DNA from 3 places in the Nesterenkonia sp. AY15 genome. Region 3 is predicted to be linked to each of the others. Evidence: predicted binding sites of a transcription regulator. Region 3 holds the regulator's gene; each other region holds the start of a gene.
The links. Region 3 encodes LexA, which represses DNA repair genes until DNA is damaged. Its sites were predicted from a motif close to TCGAACANNTGTTCGA; they were not measured.
Positions count from the first base shown of each region.

Region 1 (9,443 bases), on a different contig from region 3:
CATTGGAGGTGACCCGGTCCGGGTGATCCAGCGCGGAGATGTCAGCCTCCATCGCGGCGAGCTCGGCCAGCTTCTCCGGGTCATCGCCGGCCTGCAGCCGCTCCCATTCCTCCAGCAGCGAGCTGTCGGTCTGTCGGACCACTTCGCCCAGCCAGGCGAGCAGGTCTTCGAGCTCCTCGGTGAGCCGGTTCTCCGGGACCGTCTGCTTCAGCGCCTTATAGGCGTCGCTGAGGTAGCGCAGCAGCACTCCCTCGGAGCGCGCGATCTGGTAGTGGTTGACCATGGTGGTGAAGTCGAAGGCCCGCTCGAGCATGTCGCGGACCACCGATTTCGGCTGCAGCGCATAGTCGGAGACCCAGGGTGCGCCGGTGCGGTAGATCTCGAACTGCTGGGTCAGCAGCTCGGCGAGCGGCTGCGGGTGGGTGAGCTCGTCGAGGATCCGCATCCGGTCCACATACTCCACGCCTTCGGCCTTGAGCTCGCCGATCTTCTCCGACTTCAGCTGCTTCACCTGGGCGCCGGTGATCTGGTGCGGGGTCTCCAGGATCGACTCGATCACGCTGATCACATCGTGGGCATAGGACTCGGACTCGGTGTCCAGCAGCTCCACCGCGGCCACCGCGAAGGGCGCCAGCGGCTGGTTCAGCGCGAAGTTGTCCTGCAGGTCCAGGGTCAGGTCCACGGTGCGGCCGTCCTCATCGGGACGTTCCAAGCGCTCCAGCACCCCGGCGGTGAGCAGCTCGCGCAGGATCTGCAGCCCCTGCCGCTGCAGCTGGGCCTTCCGGGCCGGGGTCTCATCGGCGGCGAGGATCATCCGGCGCATCGCCCGGATCGGGTCCTCGGGCCGCTCCAGCAGGTGCAGCACCATCGAGTAGCTGACCTTCATCCGGGAGACCATCGGCTCCGGGGTGGCGGTGATGATCCGTTCGAAGGTCTTGTCGCTCCAGGAGACGAACCCGTCGCGGGGCTTCTTCTTCCCGGCCGAGCGGATCGCCTGGGAGACCTTCTTCTCATCGTCGCCGTGCTTGGCGCGGGCCTTCTCGATCGAGGCGTTGTTCTCGATCACGTGCTCCGGCGCCTGGACCACCACGGTGCCGTGGGTGTCGAACCCGGCCCGGCCGGCGCGCCCGGCGATCTGATGGAACTCGCGTGCGTTGAGCTGCCGGGTGCGGGTGCCGTCGTATTTGCTCAGCGCGGTCAGCAGCACCGTGCGGATCGGCACGTTGATCCCGACCCCGAGGGTGTCGGTGCCGCAGATGACCTTCAGCAGGCCCTGCTGGGCGAGCTGCTCGACCAGCCGGCGGTATTTGGGCAGCATGCCGGCGTGGTGGACCCCGATCCCGGCGCGGAGCAGCCGGTTCAGCGTCTTGCCGAAGCCCTTGGCGAAGCGGAAGGTCTCCAGCTTCACCCGGATCGCCTCACGCTCGCCCTTGGAGACCACGTTGAGCGAGGCCAGGCCGACGGCGCGCTCGGCCGCCTCGCGCTGGGAGAAGTGCACCACGTAGACCGGGGCCTGGTGGGTGGTGACCAGCTCCTCGAGCTTGGTCTGCAGCGCGGTGGTGGAGTACTCGTAGCTCAGCGGCACCGGGCGTTCGGCGCTGGAGACCGTGACGACGTCGCGCCCGGTCCCTGCACTGAGCCGGGCCTCGAACCGGGAGGTGTCGCCCAGGGTGGCGGACATCAGCAGGAACTGCGCCCGGCTGCCGGCGGCGCCGTGTCCCGGGGTGCCGGGCTCGGCGCGGCCGGTGAGCTCCAGCAGCGGGACCTGCCAGGCCCAGCCGCGCTGGGGATCGGCGTAGAAGTGGAACTCGTCCATGATGACCGGGCCGACGTTGGCGTCGCGGCCGTCGCGCAGCGCCTCATTGGCGAGGATCTCCGCGGTGCAGCACACGATCGGGGCGCCGGCGTTGACCGAGGAGTCACCGGTGACCATCCCGACGTTCTCGGCGCCGAAGATCTCCACCAGGGAGAAGAACTTCTCCGAGACCAGCGCCTTGATCGGGGCGGTGTAGACGCTGCGCTCGCCGCGGGAGAGCGCGAAGAAGTGCGCCGCGGTCGCGACCAGGGACTTGCCCGAGCCGGTGGGGGTGGCCATGATGACGTGCTGGCCGTCGGCCAGCTCGAGGATGGCGTCCTGCTGGGCGGGGTAGAGGGTGAGCCCCTGGGTCTGGGTCCAGGCTTCGAAGGCCGCGTAGAGCTCCTCCGGTCCGGCGGGGCCTTCACTATCGGCGGAGGTTTCCAGCTTGTGCAGCCGCTTGGCGGCGGTCACGGCGCTCACCAGCCGCGTTCCCGCCATGCGGGGAGCTGGGCGCGTTCGGCGCCCAACGTCGTGGGGTCGCCGTGGCCGGGGTGGATGATCGTGTCGTCCTCGTAGTCGGCGAAGAGCCGGGCCTCGACGTCGTCGAGCAGCGTGGCGAAGTCTTCGGCCGACCAGGTCTTCCCGACGCCGCCGGGGAAGAGCGAGTCCCCGGTGAAGATGTGGGTGGGGCCGTCTTCGACCCGGTAGACGAAGGCCATAGACCCGGGGGTGTGGCCGCGCAGGTGGATCACTTTCAGGTCGACGCCGTCATAGGAGAGCACCTCGCCGTGGCTGAGCCGCCGGTCGATGGTGACGTTCTTCTCGGCCTCGATGGCGGGCGCGTCCTCGGCGCCGGCCGCGGACTCCGGGCCGGAGGTTGCTGCAGCTCCGGCCCCCGGGGCATTGAGCAGCTCTTCGAGGGCGCGGATGTGATCCCAGTGCGAGTGCGTGGTGAGCACCGCGGTCAGCTCCAGCGGGCAGGGCGTGTCCTGGGCGGCTTCAGCGAGCAGACCCCGGATGGCCCCGGCGTCGTCGGCGGCATCGATGAGCACCTGGACCCCGGACTTCTTCGCGGTGAGCAGATACACGTTGTTGTTCATCTCGGAGACCGAGATGCGGCGAAGCGTGATCGCAGGGAGATCGTAGAGCAGAGAACTGTCAGAGGCCATAGGGCTCAGTCTAAGGTCTGGCGACCTCGCGGAGTCACGAAGCGGACGTCGCCCGGCGCATAGGCCAGCTGCTTGGCCGGGCTCAGGATCCCGGCCGAGATCAGCGCATCTTCGAGGCGCTCCGTGGTGCTCACGATCGGGTACGCCCCGGCCTCTTCCAGCTCTCCGGCGGGGGCGTAACCCCAGCGCACGCCGATGCAGCGCAGGCCGTGGGCTGCGGCGCCGTCCACGTCGAAGACCCGGTCACCGACCATGATCGCCCTGGCGTCGGGGGCCGTCTCGCTGAGCGGGCCCGCGGCGGGGTCCAGGCCGATCGCTTCCAGCGCAGCACCGAGGATGGGGCCCTTGCCGTCGTGCGGGACGGACTCGTCCTCGGGGGAGCCGTGCACCGCGGCGAAGTGCTCGCGGATGCCCTGGATGCTCAGCAGCCGCTCGGCCAGTCCGGTGGGCTTCGAGGTGGCCACCGCGCAGACCACGCCGGCGGCGTTGAGCGTGCTCAGCAGCTCCTCGATCCCCGGGTAGACCCGGCTCGCCTGCATGCCCTCGGCGAGGTAGCGCTGCCGGTACTCCTCCACGATCGAGGGGATCAGGGCCTCGGTGACGCCGGGCAGGCTGGCCAGCGAGGTGGCCAGCGGCGGACCGACGAATGAGTCCAGCACCTCCTGATCGGGGATCTCGATCCCGTGCACGCCCAATGCATGGACGACGCCGAGGGTGATCGCCCCGGCCGGATCGACCAGGGTGCCATCGAGGTCGAAGAGCACCACCCGGATGTCGGAGGTGTCAGCAGCGTCGGCGGCGGAGTCGACGGTGAGGCGGGCGGTGGCAGGGGCAGCGGGGGAGTCAGAGATCACGGCGCCATTCTGACATGGACCGACGCGGCGTCGTCGTCGGGGTGATGAACGCCACCTCGCACTGAGCGGCGGAATCTCCGAGCACCAGGGCCCGAAAACCGGGTCAGATGCGCGGAGAATCCGCCTTTCGACGCAGGGAGCGCCCGGTCCCGAACGGGCGGACCGCCCCCACCCCGCCCTGGCTTCGAACGTTTGTTCGAACGGGTCAGGGGTTCTACACTGAATCACGTGTCAGAGCGAGCAGCCGAAACAGCCATCATCGAATCCGTGGACGACTACTACGCCGAGGGTGCGCGACGAAAATCCGCCACCAACGGGACGATCGGTCATGCCGAAGCCGACCGGATCGTGGTCCAGGGTGCGCGCGAGCACAACCTCAAAGACGTCACCGTCGAGCTGCCGCGCAACTCGTTCATCGTGTTCACCGGCCTCTCCGGCTCCGGCAAGTCCTCGCTCGCCTTCGACACCATCTTCGCCGAGGGCCAGCGCCGCTACGTCGAGTCGCTCTCCGCCTACGCCCGGCAGTTCCTCGGCCGGGTGGACAAGCCCGACATCGACTTCATCGAAGGCCTCTCCCCAGCGGTCTCCATCGACCAGAAGTCCACCTCCAAGAACCCCCGCTCCACCGTGGGCACGGTCACCGAGATCCACGACTACCTGCGCCTGCTCTGGGCCCGGATCGGGATCCCGCACTGCCCCACCTGCGGCGAGAAGATCGAACGCCAGACCCCGCAGCAGATCGTCGACCAGGTCCTCAGCTTCCCCGAGAAGACCCGCTTCCAGGTCCTGGCCCCGGTGGTCCGCGGCCGCAAGGGCGAGTTCAAGGACCTCTTCCGCGACCTCGCCAGCGAAGGCTTCTCGCGCGCCATCGTCGACGGCGAGATCATCCAGCTCAGCGAGCCGCCCACGCTGGAGAAGACCTATAAGCACCAGATCGAAGTGGTCATCGACCGGCTCGTGATCCGCGAAGGCATGCGCCAGCGGCTCACCGACTCGGTGGAGACCGCGCTGAAGCTCGCCGACGGGCGCCTGGTCATCGACCTGGTCGACCTCGACGAGGACGGCGAACCCACCAACGACAAGGTCCCCGAAGGCCTCACCGGCCCCAAGCAGCGGCCCTTCTCCGAGAACCTGGCCTGCCCGAACGAGCACCCGCTGGCGCTGGACGAGATCGAGCCGCGCTCCTTCTCCTTCAACAACCCCTTCGGCGCCTGCGAGGTCTGCTCCGGCATCGGCTCCAGCCTCGAGGTGGACATCGACCTGGTCATCCCCGATGACACCCTCTCGCTCGAAGGCGGCGCCATCGCACCCTGGGCCCTGGGCAAGGCCTCCAAGGACTACTGGCTCCGGCTGATCACCGCGCTCTCCAACGAGCTGGACTTCTCGGTGCGCACCCCCTGGAAGGACCTGCCCAAGAAGGTGCAGAAGGCGCTGCTGCACGGCCGCAACCACAAGGTCGTCGTGCAGTACCGCAACCGCTTCGGCCGCGAACGCACCTACTCCACCGGGTTCGAAGGCGCGCTCTCCTACATCTCGCGCAAGCACCTCGAGGTGGAGTCCGACAACGCCCGGGACCGCTACGCGCAGTACATGCGCCAGATCCCCTGCCCGGCCTGCAACGGCCAGCGGCTGAACCCCGCCGCGCTCGCGGTCACCGTGCAGGGCGCCTCGATCGCCGAGATCGCCCGGCTGCCGCTGGACAAGTGCGCCGAGTTCTTCTCCACCGTGAAGCTCTCCGCCCGCGACGCCACCATCGCCGACCAGGTGCTCAAAGAGATCCTGGCCCGGCTGAACTTCCTGCTCGACGTGGGCCTGAGCTACCTGAACCTGGAGCGCGCCGCCGGCACGCTCTCCGGCGGCGAGGCCCAGCGGATCCGGCTCGCCACCCAGATCGGCTCCGGCCTGGTCGGGGTGCTCTACGTCCTCGACGAGCCCTCCATCGGGCTGCACCAGCGCGACAACGCCCGGCTGATCCAGACCCTCACCCGGCTGCGCGACCTCGGCAACACCCTGATCGTGGTCGAACACGACGAGGACACCATCGCCGAGGCCGACTGGATCGTGGACATCGGACCCGGCGCCGGTGAGCGCGGCGGCGAGATCGTGCACTCCGGCTCCGTGCAGGGCCTGCGCGACAACACCCACTCCATCACCGGGGACTACCTCTCCGGCCGGCGCAGCATCCCGATCCCGGCGCAGCGCCGCCCGGTGGACAAGACCCGGATGCTCAAGGTCATCGAGGCCCAGGAGAACAACCTGGACAAGGTCTCCGTGGAGATCCCGCTCGGGATCTTCCTCTCCGTCACCGGCGTCTCCGGCTCCGGCAAGTCCACGCTGATCAACGAGATCCTCTACAAGTCGTTGGCGAACAAGCTCAACGGCGCCAAGCAGGTCCCCGGCCGGCACCGCCGGATCGACGGGATCGACGATCACCTGGACAAGGTGATCCACGTGGACCAGTCACCGATCGGGCGCACCCCGCGGTCCAACCCGGCCACCTACACCGGGGTCTTCGACCACGTCCGCAAGCTCTTCGCCCAGGCGCCGGAGTCCAAGACCCGCGGCTACCAGCCCGGCCGGTTCTCCTTCAACATCAAGGGCGGACGCTGCGAGTCCTGCTCCGGCGACGGCACGCTGAAGATCGAGATGAACTTCCTGCCCGACGTCTACGTGCCCTGCGAGGTCTGCCACGGCGCCCGGTACAACCGCGAGACCCTCGAGGTGAAGTACAAGAACAAGAACATCGCCGAGGTGCTCGACATGCCGATCGAGCAGGCCGCGGAGTTCTTCGCCGCCTTCGCCCCGATCGCCCGACACCTCAACACCCTGGTCGAAGTGGGCCTCGGCTACGTGAGGCTCGGCCAGTCCGCCACCACGCTCTCCGGCGGCGAGGCCCAGCGGGTGAAGCTCGCCTCGGAGCTGCAGCGACGTTCCAACGGGCGCAGCGTCTACGTGCTGGACGAGCCCACCACCGGGCTGCACTTCGAAGACATCCGCAAACTCCTGCAGGTCCTGCAGGGGCTGGTGGAGAAGGGCAACAGCGTGATCACCATCGAGCACAACCTCGATGTGATCAAGTCCTCCGACTGGGTCATCGACCTCGGCCCCGAAGGGGGCAGCGGCGGCGGGCTCGTCGTCGCGCAGGGCACTCCGGAGAAGGTCGCCGCCACGGCAGAGAAGACAGGATCCCACACGGGCGCATTCCTTGCCGCACTGCTAAAGTGAGTGGGCCAGTTCACAGAGCGGCACCCACGTCACACAGCAGGACTACGTCGCTGATCAGCGAGTAAGCGGAGGCACCAGGTGAGCACCACCCCCGAGGCGCAGGAGTCTGAGCGCGTCGCCACCAATGATGCGGTCCGCAAGACCTTCGAGATCGCCGTGAAGCTGTCCTGCCGGCCCATCATCACCGGGCTGGAGAACACCCCCGCCGAGGGCGGGTTCATCGTCGCCTCCAACCACCTCTCCTTCCTGGACTCGGTGCTGATCCAGGCGCTCTTCCCTCGCACCGTGAGCTTCTTCGCCAAGGCCGAGTACTTCAATCAGACCGGGGTCAAGGGCCGCGCGATGAAGCTGTTCTTCGAATCCGTCGGCTCGGTCCCGGTGGAGCGCCAGCGCCAGTCCGCCTCCGTCGAGGCGCTCTTCGAACTGGGCGCCATCGCGCAGGCGGGCCACGGCGTCGGGATCTACCCCGAGGGCACCCGCAGCCGCGACGGCCGGCTCTACCGCGGCAAGAACGGGGTCGGCTGGCTCGCCGTCGCCACCGGGCTGCCCGTGATCCCGGTCGGGCTGCGCGGCACCGAGGCGCTGCAGAAGCCGGACTCCCGGATGGTCCGACCGCGCAAGTTCGAGATGCACGTGGGGGAGCCGCTGCAGTTCCCGCAGCTGGGCAAGAAGCACCCGCTGCCGGCCCGCCGGGCGGCCACCGAGCAGATCATGGACGCCATCGCCGCGCTCAGCGGCCAGGAGCGGGTAGCCAGCTACAACGCGCCGCCCGCCGAGGCCGATGGCTGACCCCACCTCCTACCGACCTCGCACCGGGGAGATCCCCACCAACCCCGGGGTCTACCGCTTCATCGACCCGCACGGCCGGGTGGTCTACGTGGGCAAGGCCAAGAACCTGCGCGCGCGGCTGAACTCCTACTTCGCCCGAGTCGCCACCCTGCACCCGAAGACCTACGCCATGGTGCACGCCGCCTCCAGCGTGGAATGGACCGTGGTCGGCTCCGAGCTCGAGGCGATCCAGCTCGAATACACCTGGATCAAGCAGCACACCCCGCGGTTCAACATCATGTACCGCGACGACAAGTCCTACCCCTACCTCGCGGTCACCATGAACGAGAAGTACCCGCGGGTCCAGGTGATGCGCGGGGACAAGAAGCCCGGGGTGAAGTACTTCGGACCCTTCTACCCGGCCAAGGCGATCCGCGAGACCGTGGACACCATGCTGCGGGTCTTCCCGGTGCGCAGCTGCTCCGCCGGGGTCTTCAAGCGCGCCAAGGCCTCCGGCCGGCCCTGCCTGCTGGGCTACATCGGCAAGTGCGCCGCGCCCTGCGTGGGGGAGATCAGCGAAGAAGACCACCGCAGGCTCGCCGAGGAGTTCTGCGAGGTGATGGCCGGACGCCCCGGCCCGCAGGTCCGCCGGATCACCAACGAGATGAAGGCCGCCGTGGCCGAGCTGCGCTACGAGGACGCCGGGAGGCACCGCGACGACCTCGAGGCCATCCGCCGGGTCTTCGAACGCAACTCCGTGGTGCTCTCGGAGGACACCGAGGCCGACATCTTCGCCTTCGCCGAGGACGAGCTCGAAGCCGCCGCCCAGGTCTTCCACGTCCGGCAGGGCCGGATCCGCGGTCAGCGCGGCTGGGTCGTGGAGAAGGTCGAGGACACCGACGCCGGCGCGATGGTCGAGCAGCTGCTGATGCAGGTCTACGGCTCCATGGCCGACACCGAACGGATCCCGCCCGAGGTGCTGGTCCCCGCGCTGCCGGACAACGCGGAGGAGATGACCGCCTGGCTGCGCCAGCTGCGCAGCGACTCGGGCGAGGGCAAGACGCAGATCAGCCTGCGCGTGCCCCAGCGCGGCGACAAGGCCGCCCTGCTGGGCACCGTGCAGGAGAACGCCTCCCAGGCGCTGGCGCTGCACAAGGCCCGGCGCAACTCCGACATCACCACCCGCTCCGCCGCGCTGCGCGACCTGCAGGAGGCGCTCGGCGCCGCCGAGCCGCTGCTGCGCATCGAATGCTTCGACATCTCCCACACCTCCGGGACCAACGTGGTCGCCTCGATGGTGGTGCTCGAGGACGGGCTCGCGAAGAAGCGCGACTACCGGCGCTTCTCGATCAAGGGCGACGCCGCCCGCGACGACACCTCCGCGATGTATGACGTGATCACCCGCCGCTTCGCCCGACATCTGAAGGACCAGGCCCAGTCCGACGCCGCAGTGCCGGTGGCCGAGCTCGCGGAGCCTGTGCCAGCGGAACCTGTGACAGCGGAACCTGTGCCAGCGGAACCCGTGACTTCTGTTGCGGCGGCGGGGGAGCCTGCTGAAGCCGCCGAGGCCAGGGATTCCACGGTGGTCGAGCGCGAGGCCGAACGCTTCGCCTACCCGCCCAGTCTGGT
Region 1 is NZ_JAJOYV010000007.1:127,245-136,687, reverse strand. Features, by position in the region: gene LSI54_RS11090 (DEAD/DEAH box helicase) at 1-2,296, opposite strand, end outside; gene LSI54_RS11085 (MBL fold metallo-hydrolase) at 2,275-2,967, opposite strand; gene LSI54_RS11080 (HAD hydrolase-like protein) at 2,973-3,821, opposite strand; gene uvrA (excinuclease ABC subunit UvrA) at 4,143-7,046, shown strand; gene LSI54_RS11070 (lysophospholipid acyltransferase family protein) at 7,125-7,835, shown strand; gene uvrC (excinuclease ABC subunit UvrC) at 7,828-9,443, shown strand, end outside.
Region 1: the regulator LexA is predicted to act here: its motif matches at 4,006-4,021, upstream of uvrA (excinuclease ABC subunit UvrA).

Region 2 (9,443 bases), on a different contig from region 3:
GGAGTCACAGCACCGCAGCGATCGAACGGACCACCCGACGGGCCTGGGCGCAGTGGGTCACCGCCCTCGACGACGCCGGAGCTGCTGCCCTCCCGCACCGCGAGATCGTCGGAATCGTCTATGACCATATGCCGATGGACGTGGAGAACCGTGGCTGGTGGGCCCAGAGCGTGGCGGTCGCCTACGAACAACACCGTGACCTGCGCCGCCCGGGGGAGTCTCGTACCGGTGAGTTTCAGGCCTCGGTCTCCAAGACCTATCCGGGTGACATGGACGCCGCGCTGGGGGCATGGGTCGCTCTCGTCGGCGGGCGTGACTCTTTCGGCGGTGTCGCGCTCCAGGGAGAGCCCGGCACCTCCTCCACCGACCGCTGGCGCTACTGGCGCGCCGGGCTGGTCGACGGCTCCCGGGTCGCGGTGACCATCTCGGGGAAGTCCGCAGGGAAGTCCTCGCTCGGCGTCGGACACACCAAGCTGCGCTCGCCCGAGGAGGTCCAACACTGGAAGGTGATCTGGCGGGAGCTGCTGGGCCAGCTCTAGGTGTGACTTCCCCTGACGGGTCGAACGGCAGCAGGCATTGGTGTCGCGAGACCTACAGTGGCGAGGTGTTCTGCGCGGTCACTGGTTCGGTCCGGGAGCCCCACAGCTGGGTCTTCGTGTGGGTCGCCGTCGGAGACTCGGCGAGGAGGACCGCAGCGGCGAAGACACCAAGAGTGATGAGGAAGAGTGCCAGTCCCATCAAACCGTAGATGTTGAGCCATGCTGAGATGTTCATGCTCAGGACCGCGGCGAGACCGGTGACCAGAAGAACGAGTCCGCCGTTTCTGCGCCGCGCCCCATGAAGGGTCAGTCGCCAACTGCCCTGGATCAGCGTGACTAGAACGATGCCTGCGAGATTGGCGATCATGGCGACCCAGACCGGATGGGTTCCGAGGAAGAAGTCCGTGGCACTGAACCCCGAGAGCGCGTACCAGCCGAGTCCCGCGCTGAATCCAGCGAGTAGTGCGGTCAGCGCCGCGGAGCGGGTGGCGAGCGGCCAGAAGAACGCCGCGAGAACCGGAGCGAAGGTAGCGCCGTTGCGCAGAGTCCATGCCATCACATTCCACCAGGCTGACTCCTCGGCGCGCAGGAGACTGAAGATCACCATCAGGACAGTGAGCCCCACCAGCGCGATCCGCGTGTAGCGCACCAGCTCCACCTGGGTCGCTCGGGGACGAAGCGCGCTCCCGAGGTCCCGGCCCAGCGAGGTAGCTCCAGAGAACTGGCAGGGTCCCGCCCAGCCCAGGGCGCAAGCCCAGAGTCCCACGAAGAATACGGCCGCAGCCCAAGCAGGAAGGGAGCCGGCGATGTACTCGGCGATGCCCACCAGGGGCAGCGATGCATCCGGGACCACAATCGAGGCGGCGACGCCGACGACGATTCCGAGAAGGATCAGGGGCATGCCGATGATCGCCGCGAGGAAGAGTCCCTTCTGGCCGTCTTCCGGGCTCCGCGCCGACATCGACATCTGAAAGGCGGCCTGAGCCAGGGGAACATTGACGATGAAGGTGCCGAACCAGGCAACGATCAGCGATATGCCGGCGTTCGAGACATCGAACATCTGTGGCTGCTCCTCAGCCAAGGTCTCGAGACCGCTGGGCCCGGGTGAGACCAGGAACGCCCAGATGCCCACGATGAACATCACGAAGATCATCAGGACATTCATGGTCTGGGAGAATGCGACGGAGCGCATGCCGCCGAAGGTCAGGAAGGCGAGCAGGATGATCGCTGTCAGAGCGATGCACTGCCACAGTGGGATCTCCGTGACCGCGAAGAGGGCGGACGCGAAGGCGATGCTGGTGGCCACTGAATACATCGGAAACGTCAGACCGGTGATCACAGAACTGATGGCCTGGGCTCCGCGGCCGAATCGGTCCCCGATGATGCCGGTGACCGTCACCACGAGCTTCTCTCGCAGGGGCTTGACCAGCAGGAGCGCGATCAGCAAGATCTGCACCGTTTCGGCCACGCCGTACCAGACGGCCGACACACCTGTTCGGTAGCTCAGCTCGACGATCGCGATGTAGGAGGATCCCGAGAACAGTCCCGTGATGCAGAACGCGACGGTCCAAGGGCTGAAACTGCGACCGCTGACGAAGAATCCTCCGTGTCCCGAGCGGCCCACAGCGATGCGGCTTCCGAGTATGAGCCAGGCGGTGTATGCGAGTGCCAGGCCGATCGTCCAGAGTCCGACCGTTGTCATGCGTTCACCCCGGTCACATCTGACGTGGCATCAGCATTGATGATCTCGAAGATCAGACTCCCGACGTTGGGGTCCCCGTCCACCTCGTAGCCCCAGGCATGATTCGCCAGAGCTTCGGCGAGGCCAGGGGAGTTCTTGTGCACGAATGCCCACGCGACTTCCAGGTCGATGTGCGCGTCGCGCAAGAGATTGATCGCGGGGCAGATGTGTTCGGCCCACTGGGCGAAGTCTGTCAGGACAGAGGAGTCCTGTTCGCTGGTCTCTACGACCAGCTGCAACCGGTACACGTAGAAATAGGGTTGCACATCTGCTTGCCCAGCCAACCCGCGAGTGTCCTGACGTGCCAGGGTGTATGTGGAGATGTCGGTGAGGGGCAGGGCCCGCCGATGGGCCAGCTGTTCGACCGCGACGGCGATGCAGCTGCTGACACCGCCGATCAGGTACTCCATCGGTGCGGGGCCCTGATCGCTGCCGCCGCGCACCACAGGCTGGTCAGAGACGAAGCTGAAGTCCCGGACGGTGAGTTCGGTCCGTACTGGGCCCGACCACGTGCCAGCGACCCGCAGAGTCTTCGAAGAGGTGCGCAGGGGCGCCTCGGTGTACCTCGGGTTCAACTTGATCTCTGGTTGGCGAGAACACGCTTCAGGCATGGAAGATTTCACCTTTCATCGTTCCCAGCGGTAGCACCTGCTCACCCTGAAGGGTGGGGTTGCTGCGACGTCGTTGAGCTAGGTCTCTCAGTCGCTCTGGATGATTCGTTGTCTGCTGAAACCTAGAGCTGTCCGACAAAAGATGCAAACCAGTGAACAATTGTTACGTGGGCGCCCGCCGGTTCATTCGTCGCTCCAGACGGTCCTCCCCAGGTCACGCCGGAGGTCCGATTGGTCCCTAGAGGCTCAGAACAGGTGCGGCATCTCGTCGCGAAGCTTGGCATCCAGCAGCGGCGCCATCGATTCGATGTAGTGGTTGGAGAGGTGGCTCTGGTCGTAGTAGACCGCGATGTTGCCGATCACCGCCGGACAGATCTCCTCGGAGCAGAGGTGTTCGGTCATGTCCAGGGTGTAGAGACCATCCGGCAGGTCCGGCTCGGTGAGCGGGTTCGTGTCCTGGTAGCTGATGGGGTCCATTGCGCAGGTCTCGGCGTCCCCGCCCGCGGCGAGGCAGTCGGCCACCGAGTCTTCGCGCCGTGGCGTTCCGCGCATGAGCAGCACCTCGGGGCCGCGGTCCATGATCTGCTGCCACTTCTCCGGGGCCCCCCAGTAGATGTTCTCCGGGGTGCCGTCGGCGGGCACCCGGGTGCCCGCCGTGAACACCAGGTCAGGCTTCCGTTCAGTGATCACGTCGAGCAGGTTGAGGTTCCATTCATGGCACTGATTCTCCTCAGGGTCGGAGCCCGCGGTGAGCACGCACGCGGACTTGTCCGCGATCAGCAGCTCCCAGTTGTTCTCGGCGGCCAGGATCCTCCAAGCATGGTGCCACTGCCCGGCGTGTGAGCCTCCGGTGATCATCACCCTCAGATCCGGTTGGGCGGGCTCTTCAGGGTCTTCACACACCAGTACCTCACCGCGGTTCTCACCGTCGCCGCTCTCCTGTCGGCATCCCCAGTCGTAGTAATCCGGCCGGCTCTGCGCCAGCGTCTGCGGGTCTGGGATGAAATCCACACCGTCGGGGACTTCGGTGCCCTCCAGCGTGGCCAGCGCCCCTGGATAGTCACTACGGTCGACCTCGGCCAGGGATGGGGCTTCACTGCGCTGGGTCTGGATCTGGTGGATCCCGTAGCTGCTCACGGAGCCACCGATCAGCAGCACCGTCGCCGCGATGGCCAAGGGCACTCGGGGAGCGATGCGTGCTGAGGCACGGTTCACCGGCAGCTCCACCCATCGGTTGGTCAGAATGGCCAGCACCAGTGCGGCGGCCAGGATGATCAGCGCGCCACGCGCACCGAGCGTGGAGTATTCCCTGATCTCGAGGTAGAAGATCAGCAGCGGCCAGTGCCAGAGGTAGAGGGCATATGCATGATCGCCGATCCAGGTGAAGGGGTGCGTGGAGAGGATCCGGGTCGCCGTCGCGGCGGGGTCCTGTGTGCCTCCGCCGGGTCCAGCGGCCGCGAGCACGAGCGCCAGGCCCATCAGCGGCCACAGCGCCCAGGGGCCGGGGAACAGAGCCGCGCCGTCGAAGACGAAGCCTGTGGCGATGATCAGGACGACGCCGGCCCAGCCCGCCGCGAGCCGCCAACGGCGCGGCAGCGTCAGCGCGGAGCCCAGCAGGGCCAGCAGCCCGCCGAAGCCGAGCTCCCAGAAGCGGGTGCGAGTCATCAGGTACGCCTCGTCCTGGTTCACCCCGCCCATGTAGACGGCGTAGCCGAACGACGCCGCCACGATCAGCCCGGTCATCACCCCCATCACCAGGATCGGACTGCGTCGGGTCCGCTTGGCCACCAGCACCGCAGTCAGCGCAACCAGCGGCCAGAGGAGGTAGAACTGGCCCTGCACGGAGAGGGACCAGAAGTGCTGGAACGGACTGGTCTCCGGGCCGGCCGCCCCGTAGGTCAGCTGGGAGGTGATCAGTTCGAGGTTCTCGAAGTAGAGCAGTGACGCGCGGGCCTCGGCGAGCAGCTGAGAATGTCGGGTCTCCGGGAAGACGAGCAGCCCGGCCAGGGTCGTGACCAGGATGACCAGGGCAGCAGGGGGAAGCAGCCTTCTGGCAAGCCTGGCCAGATACCGCCCGACCCGGATCGTACCGCCGCTCTCCACCGCCTCGCGCAGAAGCATCGCGGTGAACAGGAATCCGGAGATGGCGAGGAAGATGTCGATGCCGCCGGAGACTCGGCCCGCGCCGAAGAGGTGGAAGAGCACCACCCCGAGAATCGCTAGACCACGCAGACCGTGGATCTCCGGTCGGTACCGTCGCTCGGGGGCCACCCGTGAGGAGCGATGGTCAAGAGTCGGAGCGTGATTGCTGGCCGGAGAGGGTTGGCGCAAAATGGTCCTGCCGTAGGTCCGGGTCTTAGGATGCCGACTCGCGGAACGCAATGTTCTTCCAGTCGGCACGTCGTGACTCAGTGCACCCCAGTCGCGCCGATTTGGCAACTCGAGGCAACAGTCGCTAATGCTCTCTGACCAGGATTTATTCGATCAATCAGAGGTTTCGGGAGGGGGCTTGGGAGCTACCAGCTCAGCAGCGGATCGGACCCTCTAGGTCCTGCCCCAGGACCCCTCGGCTACGGGGTGACCCCAGCCTGGTAGCGACTCGTGGACCCAGCCTGATAGCGGCCCAGGGTGGCGTCGCGGAACTCGTAGAACCGGCCCTGTTCGATGCTGGCCCGGATGTCATCGACCATCTTGATCGTGTAGTGCTCGTTATGGATGGTGCACAGCGTGTTGTAGAGCATCTCCTTGGCCTTGAAGAGGTGATGCAGGTAGGCCCGGGTGTAGTTCTGACAGGTGTAGCAGGTGCACTCCTCATCGATGGGGGAGAAGTCGCGCTTGAAGCGGGCCTGCGGGATGTTGTAGCGACCATCGGGGTGATAGACCCGTCCGGTCCGCGCCACCCGAGAGGGGGAGACGCAGTCGAAGGTGTCTGCCCCGTTCTCGATAGCGGTGAAGAAGTCTTCGGGCTCGGAGATCCCCAGCAGGTGGCGCGGCTTGTTCTCCGGGAGCTCCTCGGCCATCCAGCTCACGATCACCCCGAGGTTCTCCTTGTCCAGGGCGCCGCCGATTCCGAAGCCGTCGAAGCTCTGCCCCTCGATCTCCATAGAGCCCAGATCCTTCGCGGCCTTGCGCCGCAGATCCTCGTACTGGGCACCCTGGAGCACCCCGAAGAGTGCCTGGTAGGGGCGGTGGCTGCGCTCGGCGGTGAGGCTGCGGTGCGCGGAGAGGCAGCGCTCGGCCCAGAGCCGGGTGCGCTCCAGGGAGGTCTCCTGGTAGTCGCGGGTGTTGAACAGTGTGGTCAGCTCGTCGAAGGCGAAGATGATGTCCGCGCCTATCTCGTGCTGCAGCTTCATCGAGATCTCCGGGGTGAACCGGTGGGTGGTGCCGTCGATATGGGACTTGAAGGTCACGCCGTCGTCGTCCACCAGGGCAAGGCGCACCTTCTTCGGGGCGACGGCCGCGTCATCGGGGACCACCGAGGCGTCCATGGTGATGACCTTCTTGAACCCCGCGCCCAGACTCATGACCTGGAATCCGCCGGAGTCGGTGAAGGTGGGCAGCGGCCAGTTCATGAACCGGCCCAGCCCGCCCGCGGCGTCAATCACATCGGTGCCCGGCTGCAGATTCAGGTGATACGCATTGGCCAGGGCGGCCTGGGCGCCGATCTCGAGCATCTCCTCGGGGCGCACGGTCTTGATCGTGGCCTTGGTGGCCACCGGGATGAAGGCCGGGGTCTTGATGTCCCCGTGGGGAGTGCGGATGGTGCCGGTGCGGCCCAGCGCCCCCTCGATCCGGGCCTCGACCTCGAAGCTGAAGGCCTCGCGGCCCGCCTGCGGGTGCGGCGCTGACTCCTGCGGCCTTGCATCCTGCTGTGCGGCCCCCGGCTTCATCGACTCATGCGGAGCGGCGGTCGGGGTCTCGGTGTTCAGCTGATTCGGCACCCGCTCAGTCTAGGCCAGTGGTCCTATGCTTATCCGGTGCCTCCACTAACCGCCCTGACCTCCAACCTGACCTCGCGGCTGACCCGGCTCTGGCGCCAGACCGCGGAGATCCTCCCCGGCGCGGCGTTGGCTCTCATCTTCGCGATCGCCGCGCACCGGCTGATCGCTGAGCAGATTCCGGTGATCTCCGGGCTGCTGGTCGCAGTCCTTGCCGGCATCGCGCTGCGCAGCCTGGGCTGGGTGCCGTTCTGGGCCGAGCGTGGTCTCGGCTGGGCGGCGAAGAAGCTGCTCCGGGTGGGCATCGTGCTGCTCGGCCTCCAGCTGGCGCTGGGTGACCTGCTCGGCCTGGGGTGGGCGGTCCTCGCGGTCGTCGTGCTCACCGTGGGGGTGACCTTCTTCGGGATGCTGGCCCTCGGGCGGCTGCTGGGCGCACCGAAGGGGATGACCACGCTGCTGGCCGCCGGCACCGCGATCTGCGGGGCCTCAGCCGTGGCGGCAGCCGCCGCGGCGATCGACCGAGGCGACGGCAAGGACGACGACGGCGCCCCGGTCCAGGCGGCCGCTGCGGCCGCCGTTGCGGTGGTCACCCTCTACGGCACCCTGGCGCTGCTCGCGCTGCCGGCGCTGGGAACCCTGCTCGGCCTCGGCGAGGAACAGATGGGCGTCTGGATCGGCGCCAGCATCCATGAGGTCGGACAGGTGGTCGCCGCCGGCGGAGTGGTCGGGGCGGTGGCGCTGGCCACCGCGACCCTGGTCAAGCTCGCCCGGGTGGTGCTCCTGGCGCCGGTGATCGCCGGCATCAGCCTTGCCGGGCGTCGCCGCCGGGCGGTCGGAGCTGCGCAGGGAGCCGGGGAGGGCGTCGAGGAGGGCGCTGGATCGCGGCCGCCGCTGATCCCGCTCTTCGTGCTGGGCTTCCTGGTGATGATGGTGCTGCGCTCGGTCACCGATCTGCCCGAGTCCACCCTGGACTTCTCCGCGGACGTGACCACGATGCTGCTGACCACCGCGATGGTCGGCGTCGGCGCCTCGGTGGACCTGCGTCGCCTGCTGCGCCAGGGAGGACCGGCGCTGCTGCTCGGCGCCGGCGGCACGGTGCTTGCGGTGGGAACCGGGCTGGGCGGGGTCCTGCTGCTGGTGAGCTGAGGCTGGTGCCCCGGGCCCAGTCAGGTGTCCGGGAGTTTCAGCGCGCCGGGCCTCGAGGGCGAGTCCATCTCGACAGGCATTCGAAAGTATGTTCGAATAACCGTATGAGGTGGCAGGGACAGGCAGTGCAGGAGGGTGAGGGTGCGGCCCTCATCCCGCTCAAGGGACTCCTGCGCTCGGTGCGCACCCCGGAGTTCGAAGGCGTGACCTTCCACGAGGTGGCGGCGAAGACCGCGCTCAACAAGGTGCCTGGCCAGTCGAACATGCCCTTCTCCTGGACCGTGAACCCCACCCGCGGATGTCTGCATCAGTGCGTGTATTGCCTGAGCCCCGAGACGCTGATCCTGATGGCCGACGGGCGGCAGAAGCTGCTGCGTGAGGTCAGGGTGGGCGACGTCGTCGTCGGCACCGAGCTCGACGGCAGGAATCGCCGGTTGGTCCGCTCGGAGGTCTCAGCGAAATGGGGGACCGAGAAGCCCGCATTCCGCATCACGCTTCGCGATGGCACTCAGATCGTGGCCAGCGGCGACCATCGCTTCCTGGCAGAGCGCGGGTGGAAGTACGTGGCTCGCCCGGAGGGTGGGTCACCGCGCCCATGTCTGACGGAGCACGACCGGCTCATGGGATTCGGACTCGGAATGTCTCCTGAGCTGGATTCCGAGGCGGAGGAGTCCGCTCTCGAAGCGAGCGTGCTGGGAGGTGCGGTCGGGACCACCGAGGCTCTGCGCATCACCGGCATCGAAGCGCTCGGTCGCAGCGAGCCGCTGATCGACATCACCACCAGCACCGGGGACTTCATCGCGAACGGTGTGGTCAGCCAAAACTGCTTCGCGCGGAAGACGCACGAGTACCTGGACCTGGACGCGGGCAGGGACTTTGATACGCAGATCATCGTGAAGACCAATGTCGCCGAGGTGCTTCGCGCCGAACTGAATCGGCCGTCCTGGAAGCGCGAGCACGTGGCCCTGGGGACCAACACCGACCCCTATCAGCGCGCGGAGGGTCGCTACCAGCTGATGCCCGGGATCATCAGGGCGCTCGCGGATTCTGGGACGCCCTTCTCCATCCTGACCAAGGGGCCGCTGCTCAAGCGCGACCTCCCGCTGCTGCAGGAGGCCGCCAAACAGGTGCCGGTCTCGGTCGCGGTGTCCCTGGCGGTCATGGATCCGGAGCTTCAGCAGAAGGTGGAGCCGGGCACCCCGGATCCCCGGGCACGGCTGAATCTGATCCGCTCCATCACCGACGCCGGACTTGAATGTTCCGTGCTGGCCATGCCGATCCTGCCCTGGCTCACCGACGGCGACGATCGCATCGACACCCTCCATGCCGCACTGGCCGACGCCGGTGCGAGCTACGTGACCACCGGTGCGCTGCACCTGCGCCCCGGCGCCCGGGAATGGTTCATGGCTTGGCTGGCCCGCGAGTACCCGGCGCTGGTGGCGAAGTATCGTCGGATCTACGGCGGCGG
Region 2 is NZ_JAJOYV010000010.1:2,862-12,304, reverse strand. Features, by position in the region: gene LSI54_RS12050 (hypothetical protein) at 1-539, shown strand, start outside; gene LSI54_RS12045 (sodium:solute symporter family protein) at 592-2,241, opposite strand; gene LSI54_RS12040 (OsmC family protein) at 2,238-2,891, opposite strand; SAM riboswitch class I at 2,904-2,998, opposite strand; gene LSI54_RS12035 (acyltransferase family protein) at 3,138-5,162, opposite strand; gene tgt (tRNA guanosine(34) transglycosylase Tgt) at 5,462-6,781, opposite strand; gene LSI54_RS12025 (YeiH family protein) at 6,869-7,975, shown strand; gene LSI54_RS12020 (Rv2578c family radical SAM protein) at 8,080-9,443, shown strand, end outside.
Region 2: the regulator LexA is predicted to act here: its motif matches at 8,056-8,071, upstream of LSI54_RS12020 (Rv2578c family radical SAM protein).

Region 3 (9,443 bases):
GGGAGCAGGCTCTGGAAGCGCACCAGGTGGCAGCGCTCTGCGACCGTCACCTGGGCATCGGCGGCGACGGGGTCATTCGTGCAGTCCCCGCACACCTGGTCATCGGCGACGCCATGGTGTCACGGGTGCTGGCCGAGACGCCTGAGCTCAGCAGCACCGACGAAGCGCCCCTGTGGTTCATGGACTACCGGAACTCCGACGGTTCGGTGTCCGAGATGTGCGGCAACGGCGTGCGCGCCTTCGCCCACTTCCTGATCGCCGAAGACCTGGTGCAGCTGGCCGAGGGCCAGGAGCTTCCCGTCCTGACCCGGGCCGGGCTGCGCACCGTGCGCAAGGTCCCCGAGGGCTACGCCATCGGCATGGGCGTATGGTCCTTCCTGGACCCCGAGCAGGCCGCGTCCAACGCCTCGGACGCGCTGGTGATCGCCGCCGGACTCGATGAGCCCCGCCCAGCCCTGAGCATCTCGATGGGCAATCCGCATACCGTCGTCGCTCTCTCTGACGAGACCACGCTGCAGGACCTGAACCTTCACGAGGCACCCAAGGTGGACCCGGTCCCGCCCGCAGGGACCAACGTGGAGTTCGTGGTCCCGGCCGAGCCGCTGGTGACTCAGGGCGAAGACGGCCAGCCGGTGGGTCGGGTACGGATGCGCGTGCATGAACGCGGGGTCGGCGAGACCATGTCCTGCGGGACCGGCGCCTGCGCCGCCGCAGCCGCGGTCCGGGTCTGGGCCGCAGATGACAGCGTGAACCTCTGGAAGGTCGACGTCCCCGGCGGACAGGTCACTGTACGGTTCACCGCCCGCGCCGACGGGGCCGAGGACGTGGAGCTGGCGGGACCCGCGGAGCTGGTGCTCACCGGGACACTCGCCTGAGCCGCTGAGCCGCTGAGCCGCTGAGCCGTCGACGCCGCCTGCTCAGCCGCGGCTGATCCGAAGCAGTCGGAAGCCCTTCGCGGTCTCCGCGCGCCCGCTGTGGAACTCGCTTGCTGAGCCGGAGAGCATCGTGGTGATCCAGGCGAGCAGCGAGTCCGCGCCGAGGTTCTTCTGCACCACCAGCCAGGCCTCGCCGCCGGGGCCCAGCCGCGGCAGCCAATGCTCAAGCAGTCCGTGCAGCACCTCTTTGCCCACACGGATCGGGGGATTGGACCAGATCGTGTCGAATTCAATCTCAGCCGGCACCTCTTCAGGTGCCACGACCCGCACATTGGTCAGTCCCAGTGCAGCCGCGTTCTCCGCACACAGGATGCGGGAGCGTTCGTTGACATCCACCGCCCAGACCGTGGCCGCCGGTGAGCGCATCGCCATGGTGAGCGCCAACGGGCCCCAGCCGCAGCCGATGTCGAGCAGGTGGCCCTGGCTCGCCGGATCGGGCGCGTGCTTGAGCAGCACCGCAGTGCCCTTGTCCACTCCGTCGGGGGAGAAGATGCCCCCGGCGGTGGAGACCGAGACCTCTCTGCGGTCCAGGGTGACGCTGACGGTTCGGCGGGTGAAGGGCCCCTCGGGGGACGCGGAGAAATAATGCTGGGAGTTCACACGGTGAATCGTAGTAGACTCCTCCCTATGTGGATTCACCTGACGTACTCCCGCCCGCGCGGTTGAGTCACCCCTTCACCACCTGGCCGGCCCGCTGAGCCGGCAGTGTCGTTCGCCCGGCACCAGCGCGGTCCTCGCGGACTGCGCCACCTCGGTTCCCGATGCGGATCCGGAAGCTGGCCGAACCAAAGTATCCACACCCCCGAACAAGCCCCGCTCGATCTCCACAGCGGACCCGCGCACTTAACCATGTCCAGGGTCGAACGTAGGATGGAGATCCACGGCGGGCAGGGCCAGGCCGAAAACTGGTCCTAAGGAGATCATGACCAAGCAGAATCACACGCCCGAACCTTCAGGCGAGACCCCCGAGGACTCCACGGCGCCAGCCGCAGAGCAGTCCTCCGTCGATGCGACCATCGAGCGGATCCTGGCCGCTGATCGAGCCCGCGAAGACGCACCGAAGCGGACCACCCGGTTTGAGGCGGATTCGAGCTTCAAACGCCGCGGCATCCTCGGTGAACAAGCACGTGAGCTCGCCGGTGATACCTCACACTCCGAGTCCGACGGCGAACAGTTCGAACTCATGGAACGCCGCTCCCTGCGCCGGGTCGACGGGCTCTCCACCGAGCTGGAAGACGTCTCCGAGGTGGAGTACCGCCAGCTGCGCCTGGAGCGCGTGGTCCTCGCCGGGCTCTGGGGCGAGGGCACCGTCGCAGAGGCGGAATACTCGCTGCGTGAGCTCTCCGCGCTCGCCGAGACCGCAGGCTCCACCGTGCTCGACGGCTTCCTGCAGCGCCGGGCCAAGCCGGACCCCGGCACCTTCTTCGGCTCCGGCAAGGCCGAAGAGATCCGCGTCGCAGTGGCCGAGCTCGGCGCCGACACCGTCGTGGTCGACTCCGAGCTCGCACCCTCCCAGCGCCGCGGCCTGGAGGACATCGTGAAGGTCAAGGTCATCGACCGGACCGGCCTGATCCTCGACATCTTCGCGCAGCACGCGAAGTCCCGGGAGGGCAAGGCCCAGGTGGAGCTGGCCCAGATGGAATACATGCTCCCGCGCCTGCGCGGCTGGGGCGAGTCGCTGTCCCGCCAGGCCGGCGGCCAGGTCGGTGGTGCGAGTGCCGGCATCGGGTCACGCGGTCCAGGTGAGACCAAGATCGAGCTGGACCGTCGGCGGATCAACGCGCGCATGGCCAAGCTCCGCAAGGACATCGCCGCGATGAAACCGGCTCGAGACGCGAAGCGGGCCAACCGCAAACGCAACGCCGTGCCCTCCGTCGCGATCGCCGGATACACCAACGCGGGCAAGTCCTCGTTGCTGAACCGGCTCACCGACGCCGGGGTCCTGGTGGAGAACGCCCTGTTCGCCACCCTGGACCCCACCACCCGCAAGGCGGTCACCCCGGACGGGATCGGCTACACGCTCTCGGACACGGTCGGCTTCGTCCGACAGCTGCCCACCCAGCTGATCGAGGCGTTCCGCTCCACGCTGGAGGAGGTGGCCGACGCCGACCTCATCCTGCACGTTGTCGACGCCTCCCATCCCGAGCCCGAGGGCCAGATCAGCGCGGTCCGCACGGTGCTGGCCGAGGTCGACGCCGACGAGGTGGACGAGGTCATCGTGCTGAACAAGGCCGACGTCGCAGACTGGGACGTGGTGGAACGGATCCGCCGTCGTGAGCCGCACACCATCGTGGTCTCGGCGCACACCGGGGAGGGGATCGAGGAGCTGCGCGAACTGATCAGCCGCTCCATCCCGCGTCCCAGCGTCCCGCTGCAGCTCATGGTGCCCTATGACCAGGGAGACATCGTCTCCAGGCTCCACGCGGAGGACGCCGAGATCCTCTCCACCGAGTACCTGGAGGAGGGCACGCTGCTGAAGGTGCTGGTCCGCCGGGAACTCGTCGGGGACCTCGCCGAGTTCCAGGTCCAGGCAGAGCCGACGCCTTGAGCGTGAGCACCAGCCGGTCCACGGGATACCAGGAGACCACGGACCTGCTCGAGCGCGCCGTCACCGCCATGGGCGGAGTCAAGCGCGAGGGGCAGGTGACCATGGCCGAACATGTGGCCATGGCGCTGCGCAAGCGCCGTCACCTCCTGGTCCAGGCCGGGACCGGCACGGGCAAGTCACTGGCCTATCTGGTGCCGGCGGTGGTCCACGCACTGGACGCGGAGAAGCCGGTGCTGATCTCCACCGCCACGCTGGCGCTTCAGGCCCAGATCATGGGCCGTGATCTTCCGCGCCTGCTGGAGAACATCGCCGAGCACGTGGACCGACCGGTCGACGTGGCCCTGGTCAAAGGCCGGGCGAACTACGCCTGCAAGCACAAGATGGACGGCGGCTTCCCCGAGGACGACGACGAACAGGCCCTCTTCGCCTTCGCCGACGAACCCACCGGCGGGGTCACCGCCTTCGAACCCGGCTCTCAGCTGGGCAAGGAGATCGTGGCGCTGCGCGAGTGGGCCGAGGTCACCGAGACCGGGGACCGGGATGACCTGCCCAACGGGGTGACCGACCGGGCCTGGCGGCAGATCTCGGTGAACGCCGTGGACTGCATCGGCCCGCGCAAATGCCCGATGGCGGCAGAGTGCTTCTCCGAGCGAGCCCGGGAGAAGGCCAAGGACGCCGACCTGGTGATCACGAATCACGCCATGCTGGCCATCGATGCCTTCGAGGGGCTCGACGTGCTGCCGGACCATGACGCCGTCATCGTCGATGAGGCCCATGAACTGGCCGACCGGGTGACCTCCGCGGTGACCGCGCAGCTCTCCGCACAGATGATCAAGGCCGCGGCCTCCTCCGCTCGGCGGCACACCGCCATCAACGTCGAAGCGCTGCAGAGCTCCGCGGTCGCCGTGGAGGCGGCCTTCCACCGGATCGACTCAGGCCTGCTAGCGCGCGGCCTGAACCCGCAGCAGCGCGAGGCGGTCGAGCTGGCCCGCAACGCCGCACGGACCGCACTTTCGGACTCGAAGCCGACCGGTGACGCCGAGGCCGATCCCGGGCGCAGCACCGCCAGGTCCCGGATGCAGGCCGTGCTCGACACCGCCAACCGGATCCTGGACTCCCCGGACACCCCCGACGTGGTCTGGCTCAACAGGCCCGGAGCGTTCGTGCCGGGTCGGGGCTACCAGGAGGCAGATCTGGATGAGTCCCCACTCATCTACGTCGCACCCACCTCGGTGGCCGGGCGGCTGCGTGAAGGCCTCTTCGGTGATCGCACCGTGGTGCTGACCTCCGCGACGCTGACCATCGGCGACAGCTTCGACCCCGTGGCCGGGTCACTGGGCCTGGCGGGGGAGAAGGCCCCGGCCTGGGACGCCGTGGATGTGGGTAGCCCCTTCGACTACCCCAAACAGGGGGTGCTCTATGTGGCCAAGCACCTGCCGCCGCCGTCGATGAAGACCGCCCAGGCCCAGCGTGATGAGCTGGCCGGTCTCATCGAGGCCTCCAAGGGTGCGACCCTCGCGCTGTTCTCCTCTCGCCGCGCCGCCGAGGAGGCGGCCGAGGATCTGCGGCAGCGCCTTGATATCCCTATCCTCTGCCAGGGCGACTCGACGATGTCCGCGCTGGTGCGCGCCTTCGCTGAGGATGAGGAGACCTGCCTGTTCGGCACCATGAGCCTCTGGCAGGGCGTGGATGTGCCCGGCCGGTCCTGCCGGCTGGTGGCCATCGACCGGATCCCGTTCCCACGACCGGATGATCCACTGGTCAGTGCGCGCAGCCAGGAGGTCACCAAGCATGGCGGCAACGGGTTCATGCAGGTCGCTGCCACCCACGCCGCCACCCGGCTGGCCCAGGGTGCTGGACGGCTGATCCGCACCTCGGAGGACAAGGGGGTGCTGGCCATATTGGACTCACGCCTGGCCAATGCGCGTTACGGCGGCTTCCTGAAGCAATCGATGCCAGATTTCTGGCCCACCGTCAACGGGGATCTGGCCCGCGGGGCGCTGGCCCGGCTGGCCGAGTCAGACGGCTAGCTCGACCTGTGAGGTGAGTCGGGTGCTGGGAGCTGGGCTCAGTGCGCTTCCCGGGTGAGGCTGCAGAAGAGAATCAATCCCACATGATGGGTGACCACGGGAGGCTCACAGACGATGTCGGATCCAAGACGCACCACAGGCTCAGGCCCCATGACCTGCTTCTGGGTGCTGGCGGCAGCGCTCACCCTGGCCGGCTGCGCCGAAGGCGTTGGGGATGACGACGCCGCGCCCGCTGTGCCGACCGATGCGCACAGCGATACTGACACCGCGCGGCCCGACATCGACGACGATGAAGCCGACCAGGCGGAGACTGACGAACCTCAGCCGGAGCAGTTCACCATCGCCGGCACGGGGGACATGCTTCTCCATGGCCCCATCATTGACGAGGCAGCTGCGCTCGCCGACGGCGCAGACTACTCGTTTGCGCCGCTGATGGGCGGGGTTGAAGATCTCATCAGTGGTGCTGATCTTGCCCTGTGCGGGCTGGAGGTGCCGATCGCCCCAGAGGGTGTGGAGCCGGCCGGTTATCCGGTGTTCGCGGCCCCGCCGGAACTCGCCGGGGATCTCGCCTCGGTGGGTTTCCACGGCTGCTCCACAGCAAACAACCATTCCTTCGACCAGGGAACGGCCGGGCAGGAGCGCACGCTCGACGTCTTCGACGACGCTGGCCTGGGACATGCCGGAACCGCGCGAACTGAAGCCGAAGCCGCCCAGCCCCAGCTCTACACGCTGGAACGCGGCGGACAAGAGGTGACGGTGGCGCATGTGGCCACCACCATGCTCCACAACCAGGCATATCCACCGCCGGAGGATGAACTGTGGCGCGTCGCCGATGTCACTCCCGAGGAGCTCACAGACCAGGCGGCCCAGGCGCGCGAGGACGGCGCCGACGTCGTCGTCGCCTCTGTGCACTGGGGTGAGGAGTATGTCCACCAGCCCGCTGAAGAGCAGCGGGACTATGGCGAGCAGCTGGCAGCCGGTGGTGAGATCGACGTGGTGTTCGGCAGCCATTCGCACACGCCCCAGCCGCTGGAACACCTCGAGGGCGGCCCGTCAGGTGAGGGCATGTGGGTGGTGTGGTCCATGGGCAATTTCCTCTCCAACCAGGACGAGGCCTGTTGCATCCCAGAAACTGCCAGCGGAACAGTGGTCTACGCAACGGTCGAGGTCAGCGACGAGGACGCCGAGGTCATCTCCATGGACTGGCTGCCCGTCACCGTGGATCGCGGCCCGACCGATGATGAGCCTCACCGAGGGATCTGGCCGCTGCGCGACCTCGCCGAGGAAAACATTCCGCCTGGGGTCGAACTCAGCGCGGAAACCGTTGAAGACCGGTGGTCGCGGGTCCTCGACGTCATGACGGAGCAGGAGCTCCGCGAGGATCCACCGTCACCCACGGGGGAGGAACCCACGGTGGTGCCGCGCCGGGACTAGGACGCCGGGTCTCGGAGGGCCGGGAAGAGCTGGGGGCACCGCGGCGTGTGTGGGGGACCTGCAGCTGCCTCAGAGGCTGCGCAGCACCGTGACGACCTTGCCCATGATGGTGGACTCGTCGCCGAGGATCGGCTCATACTGCCGGTTCTGCGGGAGCAGCCAGACGTGGCCGTCGCGGCGCTTGAGCGTCTTCACGGTCGCCTCGTCGTCGAGCAGGGCGGCGACGATGTCGCCGTTCTCTGCGGTGTTCTGCCGACGCACCACGACCCAGTCGCCTTCGAAGATGCCGGCCTCGATCATGGAGTCACCGCGGACCTGAAGCATGAACAGCTCGCCCTCGCCGGTGAGCTGCCGCGGCAGCGGCATGATGTCTTCGACCTGCTGATCGGCCAGGATCGGTCCACCGGCCGCGATCTGACCCACCATGGGAATCTCAGAGATCCGGCTGTCGGACTGGGTGCGGTAGCCCTGCAGCTCCACCACTGCGTCACGTGCCGCAGATTCGGCCTCCTGGGCCTGTTCGCTGAGCACGGGGGCGCCGGCAGAGTCACGCAGCACCTCCATGGCGCGCGGTCGCCCGGGCACCCGTCTGAGGTAGCCCAGCTCCTGGAGCCGCGCCAGCTGGTGAGTCACCGAGGAGAGTGAGGCCAGCCCGCAGGCGTCGCCGATCTCACGCATGGAGGGAGGGTAGCTGCGCTCGGCCAGCGACTCCTGGATGACATCGACGATCTGCCGCTGCCGATCCGTCAGTCGCGGCGCTGCCGATGAGTCCCTGGTGTTCCGCGCCATTGCTGCCTCCGTAGTTGTGCTGAGCGTTCTGCGTCCCGATGAAGCAGTGCCGGACCCGAGCGGACCGAGCTCCGAGCGGACCGAGATTCGACCCTGTACCGAAGCGGGGCTGACCCCGCCGGGACCCGTGTCAGCATCCATGTCAGACCCTGCTGGTGGACTGTTCACCGTGAGATTCGCTTCGAAGATCACTTCGAACTTGGCGCTCAGGTTACTCGAAATCGTAGAGGGATTCCATTGATTCTGCGGCGAGTCTGGTCGAGATTCGAAACTATGTGCTAGAAATAGTACACACGTTCGAATGAGAGGTTCTTCCCCATGAGTACAGCACCGCTTGCACTTGCACCTGTTGACTCCGCACCGGCTCCGGCAGTGCACCTCACTCGCCGCGGTCGCTTCCTCCTGTTGGGCCTGCCCGCGTTGGCAGTCCTGGCGGTCGCACTGTTGGGTGCGCTCATGCTGGCCACCTCGCTGCTGAACCAGGCGCAGGCCTCCTCGGGCGACGTCCCAGGCGTGGACGCACAGGTGGTCACGGTCGGCGCGGGGGACACGCTGTGGAGCGTCGCGGCCTCCGTGGACTCCGAGGAGCACGCCCAGGTCCTCATCGGGCAGATCGCTGAGCTCAACGGTCTCAACGGCTCCGAGCTCACCCCGGGCCAGGAACTGTTCGTCCCAAGAGACTGAGCAGACCGCGGGAAGCTGAAGTCGGTGCGCATCACCCGGTTAGAATGTCCCGGTGACTTCATCCCGTGCCAGGAACCTGTCCCGACTGCCGCTGCGCGAGGAGCTCCAGGGTCAAGAACCCTACGGAGCCCCGCAGCTGAGCGTGAAGGCGATGCTCAATGTCAACGAGACCACCTATGACGTTCCGGCCGATGTGGTCGATGCCATCGGCAAAGAGGTCCGCGCCGCGGCCGCCCAGCTCAATCGCTACCCGGACCGCGAGTTCTCGGTCCTGCGACAGAAGCTCGCCGAATACCTGAACCGAGACCTCGCCTCCGAGGGAGAGCCGGCCGAGCTGACGGCCGAGCACATCTGGGCCGCCAACGGCTCCAACGAGATCATGCAGCACATCCTGCAGGCCTTCGCCGGCCCGGGCCGCTCGGTGCTCTCCTTCCCGCCGACCTACTCGATGTACCCGCTCTACGCCCGCGGCACCTACAGCGAGTACATCGCCGGGACCCGCGCGGCTGACTTCACCCAGACCCCTGACGACGTCGCCGCGCAGATCCGTGAGCACCGTCCCCACGTGGTGATCCTGTGTTCGCCGAACAACCCCACCGGCACCGCACTCTCGCTGGAGACCGTGGAGGCCGCCTATGCCGCCGCCGAGGAATCTCAGACCATGGTCGTGGTGGACGAGGCCTACGGCGAGTTCCGCCAGTCCGGAACCGGCTCGGCGCTGGCGCTGCTGCCCGGGCGGGAACGGCTGATCGTCTCGCGCACCATGAGCAAGGCCTTCGCGCTGGCGGGTGGCCGACTGGGCTACCTGGCCGCGGCCCCCGAGGTCACCGACGCCATGCGACTGGTGCGGCTGCCGTACCACCTCTCCGCGGTGACGCAGGCGACCGCCGTCGCCGCCCTGGACCACTCGAGAACCCTGATGGCCAATGTGGAACGGATCAAGGAACAGCGCGACAGGATCGTCACCGCGCTGGGGCAGATGGGTCTGCACCCGGCGCCGTCGGACGCCAACTTCGTCTTCTT
Region 3 is NZ_JAJOYV010000001.1:634,381-643,823, forward strand. Features, by position in the region: gene dapF (diaminopimelate epimerase) at 1-875, shown strand, start outside; gene LSI54_RS02870 (class I SAM-dependent methyltransferase) at 918-1,535, opposite strand; gene hflX (GTPase HflX) at 1,858-3,483, shown strand; gene LSI54_RS02880 (ATP-dependent DNA helicase) at 3,486-5,513, shown strand; gene LSI54_RS02885 (CapA family protein) at 5,664-6,947, shown strand; gene lexA (transcriptional repressor LexA) at 7,017-7,736, opposite strand; gene LSI54_RS02895 (LysM peptidoglycan-binding domain-containing protein) at 8,055-8,420, shown strand; gene LSI54_RS02900 (histidinol-phosphate transaminase) at 8,473-9,443, shown strand, end outside.